Regions from separate parts of the Kitasatospora sp. NBC_00240 genome, predicted to be linked through region 2. Evidence: predicted binding sites of a transcription regulator. Region 2 holds the regulator's gene; the other holds the start of a gene.

Region 1 (11,036 bases), 2.0 Mb from region 2:
CAGCCGCAGGACGACGACCACCCCCGCCGCCACCAGCAGCGCGAACGGCAGCATGATCCCGCCCGTCCCCAGGGCGTCGCCCGCCGCGACGGCGAAGATCCCCAGCGCCGACGGCGCCAACGCGACCAGCAGCGCGAGCGGCAGCACCTGCCCGCGCCGGACCCCGACGAACGCCACCACGGCCACCGCCGCCGCCAGCAGCGGAAGCGGCGCGACGACGCCGGCCGTCCCGAAGTAGGCCCGGCCCGGCAGCACGCTCTGCACCACGCCGAACAGGAATCCCGCCAGGACGAGCAGGCGCCGGCCCCAGGTCACCCGGCCCAGCAGGTCCACCGGCGCGGCCGGCACGCTGAGCCCCCAGAGCGCGGCCGGCACCGAGAAGGCCGACATCCTGGCGAGCAGCGAGAGGTTCGGCATCTCCCGGGTGGCCGCCCAGTACCCGAGCACCAGCGCGACCGGCGCCACGACGACGGCCGGCACCGCCAGCATCCGGGCCGGCTTCCAGCTGCCGAACAGCACGCCCAGCACCGCCACCACCGGCAGCACCGAGAGCAGGGTCAGCAGCAGCCACGTCCCGCCGCCGGCGCGGGGGTCGGGCAGCCCCTCGAAGGCCGTGATCACCAGGACCAGCCCCGCGTGGCCGGCCGCCGCACCGACCGCGAACGGCGCGACCATGGCCAGCGCCCGGCCGGGCAGCCCGGCGGAGGTCAGCCCGGTGCGCAGCCGCAGCCCGTAGGCGCCCAGGTCGAAGGCCTCCCGCAGGGTCGCCGTGCGCCCCGCGCCGGCGGTGGAGTCGGTGAAGACGTCGGCCAGCTCCTCGCCGCGCTCGCGGCGGTAGCCGGCCGGGTAGAGCCGCAGTGCGGCCCGCAGCACCGTGTCGGAGATGGTCATGCGAAGGCCCCCTTGATCCTCGGACGGATGACGGTCAGCCGGCGGTCCGCCTCCGCGACCACCGCGCGCAGCCGGTCGGCCTCGGCGGCGAGCGCGGTGCGGCCGGCGTCGGCGAGCGCGTAGGTGCGGCGGGCCCGGCCGTCCACGACCGCCTCGCTCTCGACCCTGATCAGGCCTTGCTGGAGCAGCCGGTCGAGGGCGCCGTAGAGCGTGCCGGTGCGCATCCGGACCCGGCCGCCGGAGATCGCGGCGATCTCCTGGATGAGCGCGTAGCCGTGCCTGGGGGCATCGGCGAGAGCAGTGAGCAGAAGCAGCGTCGGCTCCTGCATGGAGCGTTCTGTCATGGGTCTATATATATCGGCGAACTACATATGCTGTCCACTGGAATCAGTAGCCGGGCCGCTCCCCCGGCGCGGCCCGCCGGGGCGCCCGACGGCCCGGCCGGCCGCCACGCCACAATGTCCCCATGCCGTCGCCCGAAACCCTCACCGACCGCTGGTCCGCCCTGCTGCGCCGCTGCGGCGCGGGCGTCGACCCCGAGCCCTACGGGCGCGAGCTGCTGCGGCGCTGGGCCGAGCCGCAGCGCAGGTACCACACCACCGAGCACCTGCGGGCCGTGCTGGACCACATCGACACCCTCGCCGGGCACGCCGACGACCCGGACACCGTCCGGCTGGCGGCCTGGTTCCACGACGCCGTCTACAAGCCGGACCGCTCCGAGAACGAGGAACGCAGTGCGGCCCTCGCCGTCCGGGCGCTGGCCGAGGCCGGGCTGCCCGAGCGGCAGGTGGCCGAGGTCGCCCGGCTGGTCCGGCTCACCGTCACCCACCACCCCGAGCCCGGCGACCGGGACGGCGAGGTGCTCTGCGACGCCGACCTGGCCGTCCTCGGCGGCCCGCCCGAGGCGTACGCCGCCTACGCGGCCGCCGTCCGGGAGGAGTACGCCTTCGTGCCGGACGAGGCCTTCCGGGCCGGGCGCGCGGAGATTCTGCGCGGGCTGCTCGCGCTGCCGGCGCTCTACCGGACCCCGGCCGCCCTGGAGCGCTTCGACGCGGCCGCCCGGGCGAACCTGGCCGCGGAGCTCGGGCGGCTGGAAGGCTGAGCGGCCGGGCGCGGCACCAGGCGGGCGGGCCCGGCCGGAAGGGGCCCGGAGGCGATCAGCCCAGCTGCCCGACCGGCGCGACCACAGCGGCCTCCTTGCCGCACACCCAGTGCGGGTCGGGCCCCAGCTCGGGCTCCACGCTCAGCGCGTGCGGGTCCCCGTCCAGTGCGCAGGCCGAGCAGAGCGGCCAGCGGCCGTAGGCCTCCAGCAGCGCGTCCTGGACGTCCTGGGCGACCAGCCCGAGCACGAACCCGGTGCCGTCCGGCCACTGCTCCAGCCACCACCGGCGGTGCGTGACGGCGTCCTCGACCAGCGAGACGACGGCGGCTTCCGCCACGTCCCGGGCGCTGAGGTCGGCGAGGATCAGCGCCCTCGCGCTGTGCAGGGCTGCTTCGATTTCAGGGCTGGACATCCGCCCATTGTCCCGCACCGGCCGCTCGCCCCGGCGCCGGGCGGACGGCGAACGCCGGGCAGCGCCGGGGAACGCCGGGCAGCGCCGGGGAACGCCGCGAGGGCGGCCCCCCGAAGGGGACCGCCCTCGCGATCAGAACCGACTGACCCTCGGAAGGATCAGAAGTCCATGTCGCCACCCGGCATGCCGCCGCCCGCGGGGGCACCGGCCTTCTCGGGCTTGTCGGCGATGACGGCCTCGGTGGTGAGGAAGAGCGCCGCGATGGAGGCGGCGTTCTGCAGCGCCGAGCGGGTGACCTTCGCCGGGTCGATGATGCCCGCGGCGATGAGGTCGACGTACTCGTTGGTGGCGGCGTTCAGACCGTGACCGGCGGGGAGGTTGCGCACCTTCTCCACCACGACACCGCCCTCGAGGCCGGCGTTGACCGCGATCTGCTTGATCGGGGCCTCCAGCGCCACGCGGACGATGTTGGCACCGGTGGCCTCGTCGCCCTCCAGCTCCAGCTTGTCGAACGCGACACCGGCCTGCAGCAGCGCGACGCCACCACCGGCGACGATGCCCTCCTCGACGGCGGCCTTCGCGTTGCGGACGGCGTCCTCGATGCGGTGCTTGCGCTCCTTGAGCTCCACCTCGGTCGCCGCGCCGGCCTTGATGACGGCCACGCCGCCGGCCAGCTTGGCGAGGCGCTCCTGGAGCTTCTCGCGGTCGTAGTCCGAGTCGCTGTTCTCGATCTCGGCGCGGATCTGGTTGACCCGACCGGCGACCTGGTCGCTGTCGCCGCCACCGTCGACGATGGTGGTCTCGTCCTTGGTGATGACCACCTTGCGGGCGGTGCCCAGCAGGTCGACGCCGGCGTTCTCCAGCTTGAGGCCGACCTCCTCGGAGATGACGGTGCCACCGGTGAGGATGGCGATGTCGCCGAGCATGGCCTTGCGGCGGTCACCGAAGCCCGGGGCCTTGACGGCGACGGACTTGAAGGTGCCACGGATCTTGTTCACGACCAGGGTCGACAGGGCCTCGCCCTCGACGTCCTCGGCGATGATGACCAGCGGCTTGCCGCTCTGCATGACCTTCTCCAGCAGCGGGAGGAGGTCCTTGACCGAGCCGATCTTGGAGTTGGCGATCAGGATGTAGGGGTCCTCGAACGAGGCCTCCATCCGCTCCAGGTCGGTGGCGAAGTACGCCGAGATGTAGCCCTTGTCGAAGCGCATGCCCTCGGTGAGCTCGAGCTCAAGACCGAAGGTGTTGCTCTCCTCGACGGTGATGACGCCTTCCTTGCCGACCTTGTCCATCGCCTCGGCGATGAGCTCGCCGATCTGGGTGTCGGCGGCGGAGATGGAGGCGGTGGAGGCGATCTGCTCCTTGGTCTCCACGTCCTTGGCCTGGGCGAGCAGCTGGTCGGAGACGGCCTTGACGGCCTTCTCGATACCGCGCTTCAGGGCCATCGGGTTGGCACCGGCGGCAACGTTGCGCAGGCCTTCCTTGACCAGGGCCTGGGCCAGGACGGTGGCGGTGGTGGTGCCGTCGCCAGCGACGTCGTCCGTCTTCTTGGCGACCTCCTTGACGAGCTCGGCACCGATCTTCTCGTAGGGGTCCTCGAGCTCGATCTCCTTGGCGATGGAGACACCGTCGTTGGTGATCGTGGGGGCGCCCCACTTCTTCTCAAGGACGACGTTGCGGCCCTTGGGGCCGAGCGTCACCTTGACAGCGTCGGCAAGCTGGTTCATCCCGCGCTCAAGGCCGCGGCGAGCTTCCTCGTCAAACGCGATGATCTTTGCCATGTGAAGTGGTCCTCCGAGACGGCGGTGAATGCTCGGACCGGAAGGTGCCCGCGACGGACGGCCCTGGTGTGCGGGGGTCCTTTCCCCTACCGCTCCCGGGGGCCTCACCGACCCGGTCCGTTGTCACTCTCAAGCTGTGAGTGCTAACGCCAATGATTAGCACTCCGGCATGGCGAGTGCAAGCCCCGTCGAGGATCCGGCCGGTCGCGTCCCCCCTCCCGCAGCACTCCCGGGGGGCCGGACCGGCACCGACGGCTCCGGTACGCACCATCCGGTCCGCGCCGCCGGGGCCGGACATGCCGGCGGGCCCGCACGACGTGAGTCGTACGGGCCCGCCGGTCGAAGCGGATCACCAGCCCGTGGGCCGAGCCGAGGCTCCGGGGTCCGGAAAGGTCAGACCGCCGCGCGGACCATGTCCGCCTGCGGGCCCTTCTGTCCCTGGGAGATCTCGAACTCGACCCGCTGGCCCTCCTCGAGGGTGCGGTAGCCGTCCATCTGGATCGCGCTGTAGTGGACGAACACGTCCGCACCACCGTCGACCGCGATGAAGCCGTAGCCCTTCTCCGCGTTGAACCACTTGACGGTGCCCTGAGCCATTCCGAACTCCCCTAGTGCTGTGCTGGCCCTTCACGGATCCCGCAGGTCGCGGGCCCGGGTCTGGTTAGAGGCCGGCCCGGGGAACCCCCCCTGAGCGCAGCCGTGCACGCCGCAGTCGCCCGTTCCCGAGCCACCGGACGGTGGCCCTTCGAGCGGGTGAATGCGTCGACCGCGGCTGAATGTATCCGTATCAACGCCCTCTGCAACAGGCCCCACTGCTGGGAATTCACAGCACTCGGCGGGGGGCAGTCCAGGATGAATGTGGAGAAATTCGGCATTTCACGCCGGGCATACCGGACGAATTGCGCAAATCGCAGCAGGAATTCTGACACCTGCCTGACATGTTTCACAGGCACGACACAAGCGCCGGTCTCAGTGGCCGAGCTGGCAAGGTCGTACGGGGCGCCCGCGGGGGCGGAGATCCGCCGGCGGGGGAGGGGGCCCGATCATCGGCTGTCGCACACTTTACTCCGCCGCGGGCGGCCGAATTCCCACCCAAGTGCGGCGAGCCGCCTCCCCGACCGGAAAATGGAATTCCGGACGTGAAGGCGGCTCGTGGGTGCGGGACCCCGCCCGGGCGACCCGGGCGGGCTCGGCGCGCGGCCGATCGGGCTCAGCAGCCGCCGGCCACCGCGGGGATGATCGAGACGCTGGCGCCGTCCTTGATCTCGGTCGCCAGGCCCTCGGCGAAGCGCACGTCGTCGTCGTTCACGTAGATGTTGACGAAGCGGCGCAGCTTGCCCGTGTCGTCGAGCACCCGGGCGGCGATGCCGGCGTGGTTCTTCTCCAGGTCGGCGATGACCTCGGCGAGGGTCGCGCCCTCGGCTGCCACCTCGGCGGCGCCGCCGGTGTAGGTGCGCAGGATGGTCGGGATGCGGACGTTGGCGCTCATGGCGGTGGCTCTCCTAGCGGGGTGGGGGGATCAGGCGGACGCGAGACCGGCCGACCGGAAGGACTCCAGCGTCGGGCGGATGGTCGCGGTCAGACCGGCATCGGCCACCGCGTCCAGGGTCTTGAGGCCGTCGCCGGTGTTGATCGCGACGGTCTCCTTCGCCGGGTCCAGCTGCCCGGTCTCGACCAGCTTCTTGAGCACGCCGATGGTCACCCCGCCGGCGGTCTCCGCGAAGATGCCCTCGGTGCGGGCCAGCAGCTTGATCGCCTCGACCACCTCGGCGTCCGTGACATCCTCGACGGCGCCGCCGGTGCGGCGGGCGATGTCCAGCACGTACGGGCCGTCCGCCGGGTTGCCGATGGCCAGCGACTTGGCGATGGTGTCCGGCTTGACCGGGCGGATCACGTCCCGGCCCGCCTTGAAGGCGGCGGAGACCGGGGAGCAGCCCTCCGCCTGGGCGCCGAAGATCCGGTAGGGCCGGTCCTCGACCAGGCCGAGCTTGATCAGCTCCTGCAGACCCTTGTCGATCTTGGTGAGCTGGGAGCCCGAGGCGATCGGGATCACGATCTGCTCCGGCAGGCGCCAGCCCAGCTGCTCGCAGATCTCGTAGGCCAGGGTCTTGGAGCCCTCGCCGTAGTACGGCCGCAGGTTGACGTTGACGAAGCCCCAGCCCTCGCCGGCCGGGTCGCCGATCAGCTCCGAGCAGAAGCGGTTCACGTCGTCGTAGTTGCCCTCGATGCCGACCAGCTCGCCGCCGTACACCCCGGCCATGACGATCTTGCCCTGCTCCAGGTCGTGCGGGATGAACACGCAGGACTTGAAACCGGCCCGGGCGGCCGCCGCGCCCACCGCACCGGCCAGGTTGCCGGTCGAGGAGCAGGAGAGGGTGGTGAAACCGAACGCGCGGGCCGCCTCGATGGCGCAGGCCACCACGCGGTCCTTGAAGGAGTGGGTCGGGTTGCCCGAGTCGTCCTTGACGTGCAGCTGGGCGGTGAAACCCAGCTCGCGGCCCAGGTTGTCGGCCTTCACCAGCGGGGTCCAGCCCGGGTTCAGATTGGGCTTGGAGGCGACGTCCGCGGGGACGGGCAGCAGCGGGGCGTAGCGCCAGATCGACGCCGGGCCGGCCTCGATCCGCTTGCGCAGGTCGGCCGCCTCGGCGGAACCGAAGTCGTACGCGATCTCCAGCGGGCCGAAACACTCCAGGCACGCGAAGCTCGGGCCGAGCGGGAACCGGGTGCCGCACTCCCGACAGGACAGTGCGGTGGCGGGGCCGAGGTCGACGGAAGCGGTCACGTCTGCGGCGCCGGGAGCGGTGGTCGCGGTGGTAGCCATGATGGCGGAGGCCTCTCTCCTCATCTTCCCCATGACGCGGGCGCGCCACAGGACGGAATTGGCACCTGTCCCGCCACAGTCGCCGAAGCTGCCGTGCGAGAAGGTTGCCGGGACGTCGACGGGCCGTTCCCTCAGTCCCTCTGGATGAGCTCTGTGAAGTTGTGGTCCTGCGCAGCGGGCAACCCCGGCGTGCGAAGGTCTATGCGCTGTACGAAGACTGTATCCGAAGGCGTCAACCGCCAAGCGGTCCGTCCGCCAAGCGAGATGCCCCGGCGAGTGGAACCGCCTCACCCGACCCGCGCCGCCGAGGCGCCCCAGCAAGGAGTGTGCCGTGCCTGCCGAGCTGCCCCCCGCGCTTCTCCCGGAGGTGGCGTCCTGGCTGCGCCGCCGGTCCTGGAGCGCGGCCGACCGACCGGTGCACAGCCTGCTCGCCGCCAAGGAGGCGGCCGGCCCGGCCGGGACGATCAGCGTGGTGCTGCCCGCCCTGGACGAGGAGTCGACCGTCGGAGCCATCGTCTCGGTGATCCGCCGGGAGCTGATGGAGCGTCTGCCGCTGGTCGACGAACTGGTGGTGGTCGACTCGGGCTCGGCGGACCGCACCGCCGAGGTGGCCGCCGAGGCCGGCGCGCGGGTCGTGCACCGGGACGCGATACTGCCCCGGTTGCCCGCCGAGCCCGGCAAGGGCGAGGTGCTCTGGCGCTCCCTGCTGGCCACCTCCGGCGAGATCGTCTGCTTCGTGGACGCCGACCTGCGCGAGTTCGACCCGGCCTTCGTCTCGGGCATCGTCGGCCCGCTGCTGACCGATCCGGGCATCCAGCTGGTCAAGGCGATGTACGACCGGCCGTACGAGCTGCCGGGGGCCGGCGCCGACGGGGACGCCACCATCGACCCGGTCGGCGGCGGCCGGGTCACCGAGCTGGTCGCCCGCCCGCTGCTCAACCTGCACTGGCCGGAACTCGCCGGTTTCGTCCAGCCGCTGGGCGGCGAGTACGCGGCCCGCCGCTCGCTGCTGGAGCGGCTGCCGTTCCCCACCGGCTACGGCGTGGAGCTCGGCCTGCTGGTGGACGCCCTGGAGACGGCCGGCCTGGACGCGCTCGCCCAGGTGGACGTGGGGGTGCGCCACCACCGCCACCAGGACAGCCAGGCGCTCGGCCGGATGGCCGCGACCATCTACCGCACCGCCCTGGAGCGGCTGGACCGCACCCACCGGCTCAAGGCCTCCGCCGACCTGGTGCACCCGCTGCTGACCCAGTTCACCCGGACCGGCGCGGGCTTCACCGCCCGCACCCACCCGGTCGGCGCGCTGGAGCGGCCGCCGATGCACACCGTCCCCGAGTATGTGAGCCGTCACAGCGGGTACTAGCCCGTCTCCAGGAAGTTTGGCGGTGCCGGACCCCGGCAAGGTTCCCATCATGGGCGATCTCACGACGGCACGTTCGAGTCCGACCGGCAGCGCCCCCGTCCTGGTGGCCTCCAATCGTGGTCCGGTGTCCTTCAGCCACCAGGAGGACGGCACCCTGGCCCTGCGCCGGGGCGGCGGCGGCCTGGTCTCCGGGCTCTCCGCCATCGACGACCCGTCCGCGGTCTGGGTCTGCGCGGCGCTCGGCGAGGCCGACCGGGAGGCGGCCCGACAGGCCCCGGACGGCAGGCTGGACCGCGCCGGGCACGAGGTCGGAGGACAGGCCGTCCGGATGCTGGACATCGACCCCGAGACCTTCGCCCGGGCCTACAACGGGGTGGCCAACTCCACCCTGTGGTTCGTCCACCACCTGCTCTACGCCACCCCGACCGAGCCCGCCTTCGACGCGGGCTTCCGCACCGAGTGGCAGGCCTACGAGACCTACAACGCCGCCTTCGCCGACGCGCTCGCCGCCGAGGCCGCCCATGGCGCCGCCGTGCTGGTGCAGGACTACCACCTGTCGCTGGTGCCCGCACTGCTCCGGGCCCGCCGCCCCGACCTGCGGATCGGCCACTTCTCGCACACCCCGTGGGCACCGCCGGACTACTACCGGATGCTGCCGGACGACGTCGCCGAGGCGGTGCTGACCGGCATCCTGGGCGCCGACCGGGCCGGCTTCCTGACCCGCCGATGGGCGCTCGCCTTCGCGGACTGCTGCGCGGACGTGCTCGGCGCCGAGGTCGACCGCGAGGCGCTCACCGTCACCCACGCCGGGCGCACCACCGCACTGGGCGTGCACGCGCTGGGCGCCGACGCCGACTTCCTGCGCGAGCGCTCGCACCGCCCCGACGTCGAGGAGCGGCTGGCCGCCCTGCGGGAGGCCGTGGGCGAGCGCCGCACGATCGTCCGGGTGGACCGCACCGAGCTGAGCAAGAACATCGTCCGCGGGCTGCTGGCCTACCGGCACCTGCTGCGGACCCGCCCCGAGTGGCACGACCGGGTCGTCCACGTCGCCTTCGCCTACCCCTCGCGGACCGACCTGGCCGAGTACCGCGCGTACACGGCCTCGGTGGAGCGGATCGCCGGCGAGATCAACGAGGAGTTCGGCACCGAGGACTGGCAGCCGCTGATCCTGCACGTCAACGACGACTTCCCGCGGTCGCTGGCGGCCTACCGGCTGGCCGACGTGGCGCTGGTCAACCCGATCCGGGACGGCATGAACCTGGTCGCCAAGGAGGTCCCGGTGGTGTCCGACGCGGGCTGCGCGCTGGTGCTCTCCCGGGAGGCCGGCGCCTTCGCCGAACTCGGCGAGGACGCCGTCGCCGTCAACCCGTACGACGTGATCGCCACCGCCGAGGCCCTGCACAGCGCCCTCACCATGCCCGCCGCCGAGCGCACCGAGCGCACCAAGCGGCTGGCCGCGGCGGCCACCGCGCTGCCGCCGCAGCAGTGGTTCCTCGACCAGCTCACCGCGCTGGGCTGACCCCCGGGCCGCCCGGCCGACCGGCCGACAGCCGCTCCACCAGCGCCTCCAGCAGTGCCACCACGCCGGCCGGGCCCGGGACGACCAGGTCCGCCCGGTCGGCGAGGGCGCGCACGGGGGCGTCGCCGACCGCGCCGCTGCAGACCAGCAGGCCCGGCACCCCCTCGGTACGGCCCTTCTCCACCGCCGCGAAGGCCGCCAGGTCGCCCAGGTCGTCCCCGGCGTACAGGACGCCGCGGGCGGCCCGCTCGCGCAGGAAGGCGCTCAGCGCCGCGCCCTTGTCGACGCCCGGCGGGCGCAGCTCCAGCACCAGCCGGCCGGGCTCCACCATCAGCCCGTGCTCGGCGGCCAGCGCGGCCATCGGCTCCCGGAGCAGCTCCAGGACCTCTTCGGGGGCGTCCGCCCGGCGGGTGTGCACGGCCAGCGCCCGGCCCTTGTCCTCCACCCAGGTGCCGGCGCCGGCGCCCAGCGACTCCAGCCGGCCCGGCAGCAGCTCCCGGACCTGCGCCACGCCCGGGTGCGGCGCGGGCGCCCGTACCTCGCCGCTGCCGGCGTCCCAGCGCTCCACGCCGTACTGGCCCAGCACGACCAGACCGGGCACCCGCGCGAGGTCGCCGTACTCGACCGCCAGCGCCGCCGGCCGGCCGGTCACCACCACCAGCGATCCCACCAGCGGCGCCAGGGCCGTCAGGGCGGCGGCCGCCCGGGGGTGGGCGCGGGCGGCGGCGGGGTCGGGGACGATCGGGGCCAGCGTCCCGTCGAAGTCGAAGGCCGCGACGGCCCCGCCGGGGTCGGCGAGCAGCGCCGCCAGCCCCTCGCGTCCAGCAGCGGTAACCGGCTCCGGCAACTCGATGATGGCCATGCCCCGACCCTACCCAGGGCCCCGCGCGGCACACCGCGCCGCGCGCGGGCGCTCCCAGGGCGGGCCGCCGGGGACGGTCAGCGCGCCTCGCGCTTGCGCTCGCGGATCCGGCGCAGCCGGTTGACCAGCAGCGGGTCGCGGGCGAGCGCCTCCGGGCGGTCGAGCAGGGCGTTCAGCAGCTGGTAGTAGCGGGTGCTCGACAGGCCGAGCTCCTCGCGGATCGCCCGCTCCTTGGCGCCGGCCGTCCGCCAGGGCCTGGCCTCCAGGGCCAGGACGGCCAGGTCG
Region 2 (11,036 bases):
ATGGCGGTGCGCGCGCCGTAGTACACCGCGCCGATCGAGCAGGCCGCCTGGGCCAGGGTGACGGCGATCATCACCGCGCCGATCTGCAGGATGTAGCCGGTGTCGCCCTTCACCACGCCGTCGTCGATGATGTCGGCGTTCAGGGTCGGCAGGTAGAGGGCTGCGATGGTGGAGACCAGCTGGAGCAGCACCAGCAGGGAGATCGGTCGGGAGTAGGGCGTCAGATGGGCCCTGAGCAGTCTGATCAGCACTGGCAACACTCTCATGCTCGGCAGTGGGATTCGCATCCCAATTTTCGGTCCTCGGGGGACTCGTACAACGGCATTGCCTCGGTCCGACCCTGAGACTAGTGGCGCACATTGCACTTGCGGCGCGCCGGTGTGCCAGCTGGAGTCACCCTCTTACGGAACGGCTGGTTTCCCCCTAGGCTGCTGCCATCCCCTTGTTACTTGTCGGTTAACAAGACGGCCCGGCGGCCGCCCCCACGGTCACCGTTCACCCTCGGCCACCCGCCCCCGGAGGTCTCGTTGAGTTCCGCGCAGTCCCTGATCGGCTCCGGCAGTGTCGACATCGTCGCCGGGCGCCCCGCCTCCGTCGCACACCTGTTCCTCGACCGGGTGGCGGCGACACCCGACGGTGAGGCCTACCGCTACCCCGTGCCGGTGGACGAGCACGCCGCGGACGGCGCCCCCGGCGCCGAGCAGTGGCGCTCGCTGACCTGGGCGCAGACCGCCACCCGGGTCAAGGCGGTGGCCGCCGGTCTGATGTCGCTCGGCATCGAGCCGGAGGACCGGGTCGCACTCTCCTCCTCCACCCGGGTCGAGTGGATCATCGCCGACCTCGGGAACATGTGCGCCGGCGCCGCCACCACCACCGTCTACCCGAGCACCAACGCCGACGAGACGGCGTTCATCCTGTCGAACTCCGGCTCGAAGGCCCTGTTCGCGGAGAACGCGGCCCAGCTGGAGAAGGCCGTCAGCCAGCAGGAGCATCTGCCGGAGCTGAGGACCGTCATCCTGTTCGACGCCCCCGCCGAGATCCCCGAGCCCGCCGGCCTGGCCGTGCTCACCCTGGCGGAGCTGGAGCGGCTCGGCGCCGAGTACCTGGCGGAGCACGCCGACGCGGTCGACAAGACCGTCGCGGCGATCGACAAGGAGCAGCTCGCCACCCTCATCTACACCTCCGGCACCACCGGCCGGCCCAAGGGCGTGCGCCTGGTGCACGACTGCTGGGCGTACGAGGGCCGGGCCCAGGAGGCCAGCGGGCTGCTGCGGGCCGAGGACATCCAGTTCATGTGGCTGCCGCTGTCGCACGTGTTCGGCAAGACGCTGATCTCCGGGCAGATCGCCACCGGGCACGTGATGGCCCTGGACGGCCGGGTCGACCGGATCATCCACAACCTGCCGGTCATCCGTCCGACCCTGATGGCCTCCGCACCGCGGATCTTCGAGAAGGTCTACAACGGCATCGCCGGCAAGGCCCGGGCCGAGGGCGGCGCCAAGTACAAGATCTTCCAGTGGGCGGCGAAGGTCGCCCGCGAGCACGCCCGGATCTCCCAGGCCAGCCGGATCGCCACCGGCCGGGAGTCGGTGCCGTTCGCGCTGGACCTGCAGCACACGCTGGCCGACAAGCTCGTCTACGCCAAGATCCGCGCGGCCTTCGGCGGCCGGATGCGCGGCTCGGTCTCCGGCAGCGCCGCGCTGGCGCCCGAGATCGGCTACTTCTTCGCCGGCGCCGGCGTCCCGATCCTGGAGGGCTACGGCCTCACCGAGACCAGCGCCGGGTCCTGCGTCAACCGCGCGGAGGACTTCCGGATCGGCACCGTCGGCCTGCCGCTGCCGGGCACCGAGGTCCGGATCGCCGAGGACGGCGAGATCCTGCTGCGCGGCCCGGGCGTCATGCGCGGCTACCACAACCTGCCGGAGAAGACCGCGGAGGTGCTGGAGCCGGACGGCTGGTTCCACACCGAGGACATCGGCGAGCTGACCGAGGACGGCTTCCTGCGGATCACCGACCGCAAGAAGGACCTGTTCAAGACCTCCGGCGGCAAGTACGTCGCGCCGAGCGAGGTGGAGGGCAAGTTCAAGGCGATCTGCCCGTTCGTCAGCAACATCCTGGTGCTCGGCAACGGCCGCAACTACTGCACCGCGCTGATCGCCCTGGACGAAGCGGTGATCATGCCGTGGGCCGCCGAGCACGAGCTGGCCGGCCGCTCCTACGCCGAGGTGGTCTCCTCGCCGCAGGTGCGCGAGCTGATCGAGGGCTTCGTGCAGCGGCTCAACGCCGATCTCCAGCGCTGGCAGACGGTGAAGAAGTTCACCCTGCTCCCGCGCGACCTGGACATCGAGCACGGCGAGCTGACCCCGAGCCTCAAGATCAAGCGCCCGGTGGTCGAGAAGACGTACGCCGACGCGGTCACCGAGATGTACGCGGGCGCCGTCGAGGCGTAGCGGTCCGACCGGCGGCGCGCCGGCGCGGGGGCAGCCCCCGCGCCGGCGCGCCGCCGCGTGTCCGGTCGCGCCCGCCCAGGCGGCCCGTCCGGCACACCCGTGCCGTACGGGACAATGGACCAATGCCCTCCGCACTCCCCGACGGCGAACCCGTGCCGTCCGACGGTTCCCTGCCCGCCCACGCCCTCGACGGACTGGGCGAGCGGCCCTTCGGGTTCTACGTGCACGTGCCGTACTGCGCCACCCGCTGCGGCTACTGCGACTTCAACACCTACACCGCCACCGAGCTGCGCTCCTCGGGCACGGTCGCCTCGCAGGAGACCTACGCCGACAACCTGGTCGCGGAGATCCGGCTCGCCCGCACGGTGCTCGGCGACGCGGACGTCCCGGTGCGGACGGTCTTCCTCGGCGGCGGCACCCCCACCCTGCTGCCCGCCCGCGACCTGGTGCGGATGCTCGCGGCGATCCGCGAGGAGTTCGGGCTCGCGCCCGGCGCGGAGGTCACCACCGAGGCGAACCCGGAGTCGGTCGACCCCGCCTACCTCGCCGAACTGCGCGAGGGCGGCTTCAACCGGATCTCCTTCGGCATGCAGAGCGCCCGCCCGCACGTCCTGCAGCTGCTCGACCGCCACCACACCCCCGGCCGGCCCGAGGCCTGCGTGGCCGAGGCCAGGGCGGCCGGCTTCGAGCACGTCAACCTGGACCTGATCTACGGCACCCCCGGCGAGTCGGATGACGACTGGCGGGCCTCGCTGGACGCCGCCATCGGCGCGGGCCCCGACCACGTCTCCGCGTACTCGCTGATCGTCGAGGACGGCACCAAGCTCGCCGCCCGGGTCAAGCGCGGCGAGCTGCCGATGATCGACGACGACGTGCACGCCGACCGCTACCTGATCGCCGACGAGGCGCTCGGCAAGGCCGGGTTCGGCTGGTACGAGGTCTCCAACTGGGCCACCGACGAGGCCGCTCGCTGCCGCCACAACGAGCTGTACTGGACCGGCGCCGACTGGTGGGGCGCCGGCCCCGGCGCGCACAGCCACGTCGGCGGCGTCCGCTGGTGGAACGCCAAGCACCCGGCCGCGTACGCCCAGGCCCTGGCCGAGGGCCGCACGCCGGGCCAGGGCCGCGAGGTGCTCCCGGCGGCGGACCGTCGGGTCGAGCGCATCCTGCTGGAGCTGCGGCTGGTCGAGGGCTGCCCGCTCTCCCTGCTCGCCCCGGCCGGCCTGGAGGCCGCCGAGCGGGCGCTGGCCGACGGCCTGCTCGACGCCGGCGCCTTCGAGGGGGGCCGGGCCGTCCTGACCCTGCGGGGGCGGCTGCTGGCGGACGGCGTCGTGCGTGACCTGGTGGACTGAATCCCGTTGACGTGGGAGCAGCCTTCCGAAGGAGTTGGATGACCGCCGTGGAGGCCCGCGTGCGGGGGATCTTCGAGGATCTTGAGGTTCCCGAGGGATTCAAGGCCGAGCTTGTCTCAAGGACGAGCGCCCATCGTGACGATCGGATCAAGCGCGAGATGTACGCCGGAGGCACCAGCCCCGTCCATCTGATCGTCGACCCGATCAGGGGTGTCTGCGTGCTCCTCACCGAGCCCGGTCGGGCGACGGCCTCGGGCCTGCCGGACCACCTCTCCGAGCGGACGACCAAGTTCGGCGAACCCGTTCCGGTGGGGCTGCTCGGGGTGACGCTCGACACCTCCGAGTTCCAGACGTACGCCTGAGGCCGCTCAGTCCTCGGTGAGCGTCACGAAGTCGATCAGTTCCTCGACCCGGCCCAGCAGGGCCGGGTCGAGGTCGCGGTAGGAGTTCACCGAGGCGAGGATCCGCTTCCAGGCGGCCGGGGTGTCCACCGGCCAGCCGAGCCGGCGGCAGACGCCCTCCTTCCAGGACTCCCCGCGCGGCACCTGCGGCCAGCCGGGGATGCCGACGCTGGCCGGCTTCACGGCCTCCCAGACGTCGATGTACGGGTGGCCGACGACGAGCACCGAGGAGCCGGTGACCTGGCCGGCGATCCGGTGCTCCTTGGTGCCCGGCAGCAGGTGGTCGACCAGCACGCCGAGGCGCCGGCCCGGGCCGGGGGCGAACTCGTTGACGATCGCGGGCAGGTCGTCGATGCCCTCCAGGTACTCCACCACCACGCCCTCGATCCGCAGGTCGTCGCCCCAGACCCGTTCGACCAGCTCGGCGTCGTGCCGGCCCTCCACGTAGATCCGCGACTCACGGGCGACCCGGGCCCGGGCGCCGGGCACCGCCACCGAGCCGGACGCCGTCCGGCCCGGCCCCTTCGCGGGCGCGGGCGTCGCGCCGGCCGGGCGGACCAGGGTGACCACCCGCCCCTCCAGCAGGAAGCCGCGCGGGCCCATCGGGAACACCCGCTGCTTGCCGAAGCGGTCCTCCAGCGTGACGGTCAGGCCCTCCGCCGTCTTCTCGCACCGCACCACCGCCCCGCAGAAACCGGTGGCCGCCTCCTCCACCACGAGGTCCCGCTCGGCGGGCACCTCGGGTGCGGGCTGCTGCCGCTTCCACGGCGGGGTCAGGTCCGGGCCGTAACTCCTGCTGCGCATCCTCGGACTATACGAAACCCGCCGTCAACCCACCCACGGGGCACGCGCACCGGGCGGCTCACCCGAGATACGGCGTCACCGTCGAGAGCACCTCGGCGAGCCGCGCCAGCAGCGCCGCACGATGCGTCAGCGCCACCGCGTCGCCCGTCCCGTGCGGCCCCGGGCGCACGCCGCGGTCGGCCAGCAGGTAGAGCATCCGCAGGGTGCGCATGGTGTTGGAGGCGTACGCGGGGACGGGCCCGGGCGTGCCGGCCGCGAAGTCGGCGGCGACCGCGTCGAGCCAGCCGACCGACTGTTCCCCGGTCAGTTCGGGACGGGTCAGGGTCAGGGCCAGCGCCCGGGCGAGCCGGTCGTCCTCCTGTGCGTCCCACACGTGGGTGGCGGGGGTCAGCAGACGGGCCGCGCCGAGGTCGAGCAGCGGCGCCGGCGCGACCTGCGGGTGGCGTCCGAGGGCGCCCAGCAGGTCGGCGCCGTGGGCCACCGCGTGCAGCCAGCCGAGCGCCGGGTCGTAGCCGCGCAGGTCCGCCTCGGCGGGGTACCAGTCGGCGAACGCCGTGACCCAACGGGCCTCGTGGTCGCCGTTCCTGACGAGGTCGGCGAGGACCAGCGCGGCGAAGCTCCGGGCCTGGATCTCCGGGTCGGTCAGCCGCGCGGCCATCGTGTCGCCCAGGCCGCGTCGCAGCTCCGGGTCCAGTCCGGGGGTCCGGCGGGCCAGCAGGGTGTACGCCTGCTCGTCGCGGAGCGCCGGGTCGGGCGAGCGCAGGGCCTCGACGAGTCCGGCGACCAGCGCGGCCGGGGAGCCGTCGGCGGGCCGGGCCGTGCCGTGGTCCATGATCTGCTGCCAGTCGGTCATGACCGGCAACGGTAGGGCCCGGACGGCGCCGGTACCAGGGGATTCCGGGACGGCTCAGAGCCCCGGCGCACCCCAGACCGGGAACCAGCGGGAGAGGTCCGACTCGACCCGTAGGTCGTTGCCGAGCATCGCCTTGATCTGCAGCTCCAGCGGGCTGTTGCGCCGCTCGCCCCCGCCGGGCATCGGCGCGAAGGGGTAGAAGGTGCCGCGCTTGTACAGGTACACCAGAGCCAGGGACTGCCCGGCGGTGTCGCGGAAGGCCACCAGGGAGCAGAGCAGTTGCGGGCCGAAGCCGTTCGCCTCCAGCTCGCTGTTGACCGCGTGCAGGTCGTTGACCAGCTCCGGCAGTTCCTCGGGTGAGTGCCGGGCCAGCAGCCAGGAGTAGCCGTAGCCGTCCTGGCTCGCCTCCACGGGGACGCCGCCGCGGTCGGTGTCGGCGTCCAGCAGTGCGCGGACCTGGCGCTCCACCTCGCCGAAGGCGCCGCCCTCGACCGCCGCGAAGCAGACCGAGCCGAGGCCGGTGGGCCGGAAGTCGGTGGCGGCCTCCAGGGTCAGCGCGGCCGACGGTACGCCGAAGAGCTGGTCGAGGTCGGGCCGGACCGGCTTGCTGCGGCCGAACAGGGTGTCCAGGAATCCCATGGGGCTGCTCCACGGTCGATGGGCGGGCTGGGAGGCGTCGTCCCGGGGCCGGTCACCGGTTGAGGTCGGTCGAGATCCGCGCGAGCTGTTCCAGCCGCTTCTCCAGCGACGGGTGGGTGGAGAACAGCTGGGTGGCGGCCTCCCGGGCGCTCAGCGCGGGGGCGAAGTAGAAGGCGTTGTACGGCTGCGCCTGGCGCAGGTCCCTGGTGGGGATGGCGGCGATCTGGCCGGTCACCTTGGTCAGGGCGGAGGCCAGCGCGCTGGGGCGGCCGGTCAGCTGGGCGGCGGCCCGGTCGGCGGCCAGTTCGCGGTAGCGGGACAGCAGCCGGGTCAGCAGGAAGCTGATCGCGTACACGACCATCGAGACCAGCGGGATGATCAGCATCGCGATGGCGGCGTTCTGGTCGTTGCTGTTGCGGTTGCCGCCCATCAGCCCGCTGTACATGGCCATCCGGGTCATCGCGCCGGCCAGCACGCCGAGGAATCCGGCGACCGTCATGACCGCGACGTCCCGGTGGGCGACGTGCGAGAGTTCGTGGGCGAGGACGCCCTCCAGCTCCTCCGGCTCCAGCCGGCGCAGCAGGCCGGTGGTGACGCAGACCACGGACTTCTCGGGTTTGCGGCCGGTGGCGAAGGCGTTCGGCATGTCGTTCTGCGAGACCGCGACCCTGGGTTTGGGCATGTCGGCGAGCGCGCAGAGCCGGTCAATGGTGCCGTGCAGCTGGGGGTACTGCTCGGGGGTGACCTCGTGGGCGCCCATCGCCCGTTCGGTGATCTTGTCGCTGAACCAGAACTGGGCGACGAACAGGCCGCCCGAGATCAGCACGATGATCGGCCAGGCCCCGCGCAGCAGCACGATGAGCAGACCGGTGAAGCCCACGTACAGGAGGCCGATCACGAACATGGTGGCGACCATCCGGCCGGTCAGTCCACGGTCGGGCGCGAAACGGGTGTGCTGGCCTGAGGTCGACATCGCTGCTCCTCGCATTCGCCGGTTGCCTTCGATGCTGCCACCTGGCGGGGCGAGCGGCATCACCCCGCGCGGGGCGGTGCGTGCAGGATCACCACCGACGGGCCGTTCCTGCCGTCGAGCCCGGGCCTTACACTGGCAGGTACGGTTCTGGCACTCGACTGTCCTGAGTGCCAGGCGGCCCACAGCGGGTGATCCACCGGGTGACCCAGACCGAGTCATAACGGACAACGTGCGAAGACGGAGGTGCGTGCCCATGGCCAACGAGCGCAGGGCGGACGATCGCAAGTCCGACACCAGGCACCTCGACGGCAGGCAGCTCGACGTGCGTCCGCTGGACGACCGCAAGCTCGCGGTGCTGCGCGCGATCGTCCAGGACTACGTCGGCACCGAGGAGCCGGTCGGCTCCAAGGCCCTGGTCGAGCGGCACAGTCTCGGGGTCTCCCCGGCGACCGTGCGCAACGACATGGCGGCCCTGGAGGAGGACGGCTACATCCAGCAGCCGCACACCAGTGCCGGACGGATCCCCACCGACAAGGGCTACCGGCTCTTCGTCGACCGCCTCGCCGAGGTGAAGCCGATGACCGCGCCCGAGCGGCGTGCGATCCGGCACTTCCTGGACGGCGCGGTGGACCTGGACGACGTGGTCGCCCGTACGGTCCGGCTGCTCGCGCAGCTGACCCGGCAGGTCGCCGTCGTGCAGTACCCCTCGCTCTCACGTTCGACCGTGCGGCACATCGAGCTGGTCGCCCTGGCGCCGGCGAAGGTGATGCTCGTCCTGATCACCAACACCGGCCGGGTCGAGCAGCGGATGGTCGACTGCCCGGGCACGGTCGGCGAGACCGTCCTGGCGGACCTGCGGGCCCGGATCAACGCCCGGGCCGTCGGGCAGCGGCTGCCGGACGTCCCCGAGCTGCTGGAGGCCCTGCCGGCGGCCTTCGAAGCGCCCGACCGCCCGACCGTCACCACCGTGCTGGCGACCCTCTTCGAGGCGCTCGCCGAGCAGAACGAGGAGCGGATCATGCTGGCCGGCACGGCCAACCTGACCCGCTTCGGGCACGACTTCCCGCTCACCATCCAGCCGGTGCTGGAGGCCCTGGAGGAGCAGGTCGTCCTGCTCCGCCTGCTGGGTGAGACCGGCGACGCCGGGATGATGGTCCGGATCGGCCGGGAGAACGCGTACGAAGGGCTCAATTCCACCTCGGTCGTCTCGGTCGGTTACGGTTCGGGCGACGAGAGTGTGGCGAAGCTGGGCGTGATCGGTCCGACTCGGATGGACTACCCGGGCACAATGGGGGCGGTGCGAGCGGTGGCACGGTACGTGGGCCAGATCCTGGCCGAGTCGTAGAACAGCGCCGTTGGACCTCCAACGGTGACAACCAGTCGCAGCACTTCTAGAGGCGGAACAAGCGGAGCATTTGGTGGCCACGGACTACTACGCGGTACTCGGCGTCCGACGGGATGCGGGGCAGGACGAGATCAAGAAGGCGTTCCGGCGCCTTGCCCGTGAACTGCACCCGGACGTCAACCCGGACCCGAAGACGCAGGAGCGGTTCAAGGAGATCAACGCCGCCTACGAGGTGCTCTCGGACCCGGCCAAGCGCCAGGTCTACGACCTCGGCGGCGACCCCCTCTCCCCGAACGGCGGCGGCGCGGGCGGGTTCGGCGCGGGCGCGGCCGGATTCGGCTTCTCCGACATCATGGACGCGTTCTTCGGCGCCGCATCCGGCCAGCGCGGGCCCCGCTCGCGCACCCGGCGCGGCCAGGACGCGATGATCCGGCTGGAGATCACCCTGGAGGAGGCCGCTTTCGGCACCACCAAGGAACTCCAGGTCGACACCGCCGTCACCTGCACCACCTGTTCCGGCGAGGGGGCGGCCCCCGGCACCTCCGCGCAGACCTGTGACATGTGTCGCGGCAAGGGCGAGGTCTCCCAGGTCACCCGGTCCTTCCTGGGCCAGGTCATGACCTCCCGCCCGTGCCCGCAGTGCCAGGGCTTCGGCACCGTCGTGCCCACTCCCTGCCCGGAGTGCGCGGGCGACGGCCGGGTCCGCGCCCGCCGGACGCTCACCGTCAAGATCCCGGCCGGGGTCGACAACGGCACCCGGATCCAGCTGGCCGGCGAGGGCGAGGTCGGCCCCGGTGGCGGCCCCGCCGGCGACCTGTACGTGGAGATCGCCGAGACCGCGCACCCGACCTTCCAGCGGCGCGGCGACGATCTGCACTGCACGGTCACCATCCCGATGACGGCGGCCTCGCTCGGCACCCAGGTGCCGCTGCAGACCCTGGACGGGCTGGAGGAGGTCGACATCCGGCCCGGCACCCAGTCCGGCCAGTCGATCCCGTTGCACGGGCGGGGCATCACCCACCTCCGCGGCGGCGGCCGGGGCGACTTGATAGTGCATGTCGAGGTGCAGACGCCCACCAAGCTCGACCCCGAGCAGGAGGAGCTGCTGCGCCGCCTGGCGCTGCTGCGCGGCGAGGAGCGCCCCTCGGGGACCTTCGCCCCCGGCCAGCAGGGCCTGTTCTCCCGGCTGAAGGACGCCTTCAACGGCCGCTGAGCCGTCGAGCCGGCCGGGCGCAGAGCGCGGCAGCGGCCCGTGTCCCCTACGACGGGGGCGCGGGCCGCTGTCACCCCCGCGCGGGCCGGTGAGGGCGCGCCCCCTGGGTGCTCCGCGAGCCGGGACGGTCTTGCGCGCTCCCCGGCGTGCGTCACCGCTCCGGCTCGGGGCAGCACCTCGCGCCCCACGCCCGCGCCCCACCCCACCACGCCCGCGCCCCACCCCCCCACGCCCGCGCCCCACCCCCCACGCCCGCGCCCCACCCCCCCCACGCCCGCGCCCCACCCCCCCACACCCGAGCACCAGTACCGCAGCGCCCGCACCAGCACCGCGGCGCCAGCCCCCGGAGGCAGACCCCGATGACCGCACCCGTGTTCGTCACCGACTCCGCGCGGCTCGACGGCGCCGCCGCCGGCACGGTGGTCCGCCTGGACGGCCCCGAGGGCCGGCACGCCGCCGCCGTGAAGCGGCTGGAGCCCGGCGAGGCGGTCACCCTCGCGGACGGCCTCGGCCTCGGCGTGGACGGCATCGTCGCGGCCGTGCACGGCAAGGACGCGATCGACGTCACGGTCGTCGAGGTGCGCCGCGCGCCCGAGCCGTCCCCGCGGATCGTGGTCGTCCAGGCCCTGCCCAAGGGCGACCGGGGCGAGCTCGCGGTCGAGACCATGACCGAGGTCGGCGTCGACGTGGTGATCCCGTGGCCGGCCTCCCGCTGCATCACCCAGTGGAAGGGCGACCGGGGCGCCAAGGCGCTCGCCAAGTGGCGGGCCACCGCCCGGGAGGCGGGCAAGCAGTCCCGCCGGCTGCGGTTCCCCGAGGTCCGCGACCCGATGACGACCCGCCAGCTGGCGCCGTTGCTGGCCGGGTCCGCGTTCGCCGCCGTCCTGCACGAGGACGGCGCCGAGCCGCTCGCGGCCGCCACGCTGCCCCCGGCCGGCGACCTGGTGCTGATCGTCGGCCCCGAGGGCGGGGTCTCCCCGGAGGAGCTGGCCGCCTTCGCCGAGGC

Evidence for each region. The regulator HrcA, encoded in region 2, represses chaperone genes, less so after heat shock. The targets are predictions, from matches to a motif close to TTNGCACTCNGNNNNNCNGAGTGCNAA.
Region 1: the regulator HrcA is predicted to act here: its motif matches at 4,343-4,369, upstream of groL (chaperonin GroEL).

What each region holds. Positions count from the first base shown of each region.
Region 1 is NZ_JAPEMU010000001.1:4,463,028-4,474,063, forward strand. It holds gene OG689_RS18780 (hypothetical protein) at 1-891, opposite strand, end outside; gene OG689_RS18785 (PadR family transcriptional regulator) at 888-1,235, opposite strand; gene OG689_RS18790 (HD domain-containing protein) at 1,358-1,993, shown strand; gene OG689_RS18795 (hypothetical protein) at 2,049-2,405, opposite strand; gene groL (chaperonin GroEL) at 2,564-4,186, opposite strand; gene OG689_RS18805 (cold-shock protein) at 4,580-4,783, opposite strand; gene OG689_RS18810 (MoaD/ThiS family protein) at 5,397-5,675, opposite strand; gene thrC (threonine synthase) at 5,706-7,007, opposite strand; SAM riboswitch class I at 7,025-7,158, opposite strand; gene OG689_RS18820 (glucosyl-3-phosphoglycerate synthase) at 7,339-8,370, shown strand; gene OG689_RS18825 (trehalose-6-phosphate synthase) at 8,420-9,889, shown strand; gene otsB (trehalose-phosphatase) at 9,873-10,751, opposite strand; gene OG689_RS18835 (DUF3263 domain-containing protein) at 10,829-11,036, opposite strand, start outside.
Region 2 is NZ_JAPEMU010000001.1:6,485,706-6,496,741, forward strand. It holds gene OG689_RS27690 (ABC transporter ATP-binding protein) at 1-251, opposite strand, end outside; gene OG689_RS27695 (long-chain fatty acid--CoA ligase) at 528-2,450, shown strand; gene hemW (radical SAM family heme chaperone HemW) at 2,573-3,802, shown strand; gene OG689_RS27705 (hypothetical protein) at 3,841-4,164, shown strand; gene OG689_RS27710 (DUF3097 domain-containing protein) at 4,171-5,007, opposite strand; gene OG689_RS27715 (DUF2785 domain-containing protein) at 5,066-5,860, opposite strand; gene OG689_RS27720 (hypothetical protein) at 5,915-6,499, opposite strand; gene htpX (zinc metalloprotease HtpX) at 6,552-7,472, opposite strand; gene hrcA (heat-inducible transcriptional repressor HrcA) at 7,795-8,817, shown strand; gene dnaJ (molecular chaperone DnaJ) at 8,891-10,030, shown strand; gene OG689_RS27740 (16S rRNA (uracil(1498)-N(3))-methyltransferase) at 10,390-11,036, shown strand, end outside.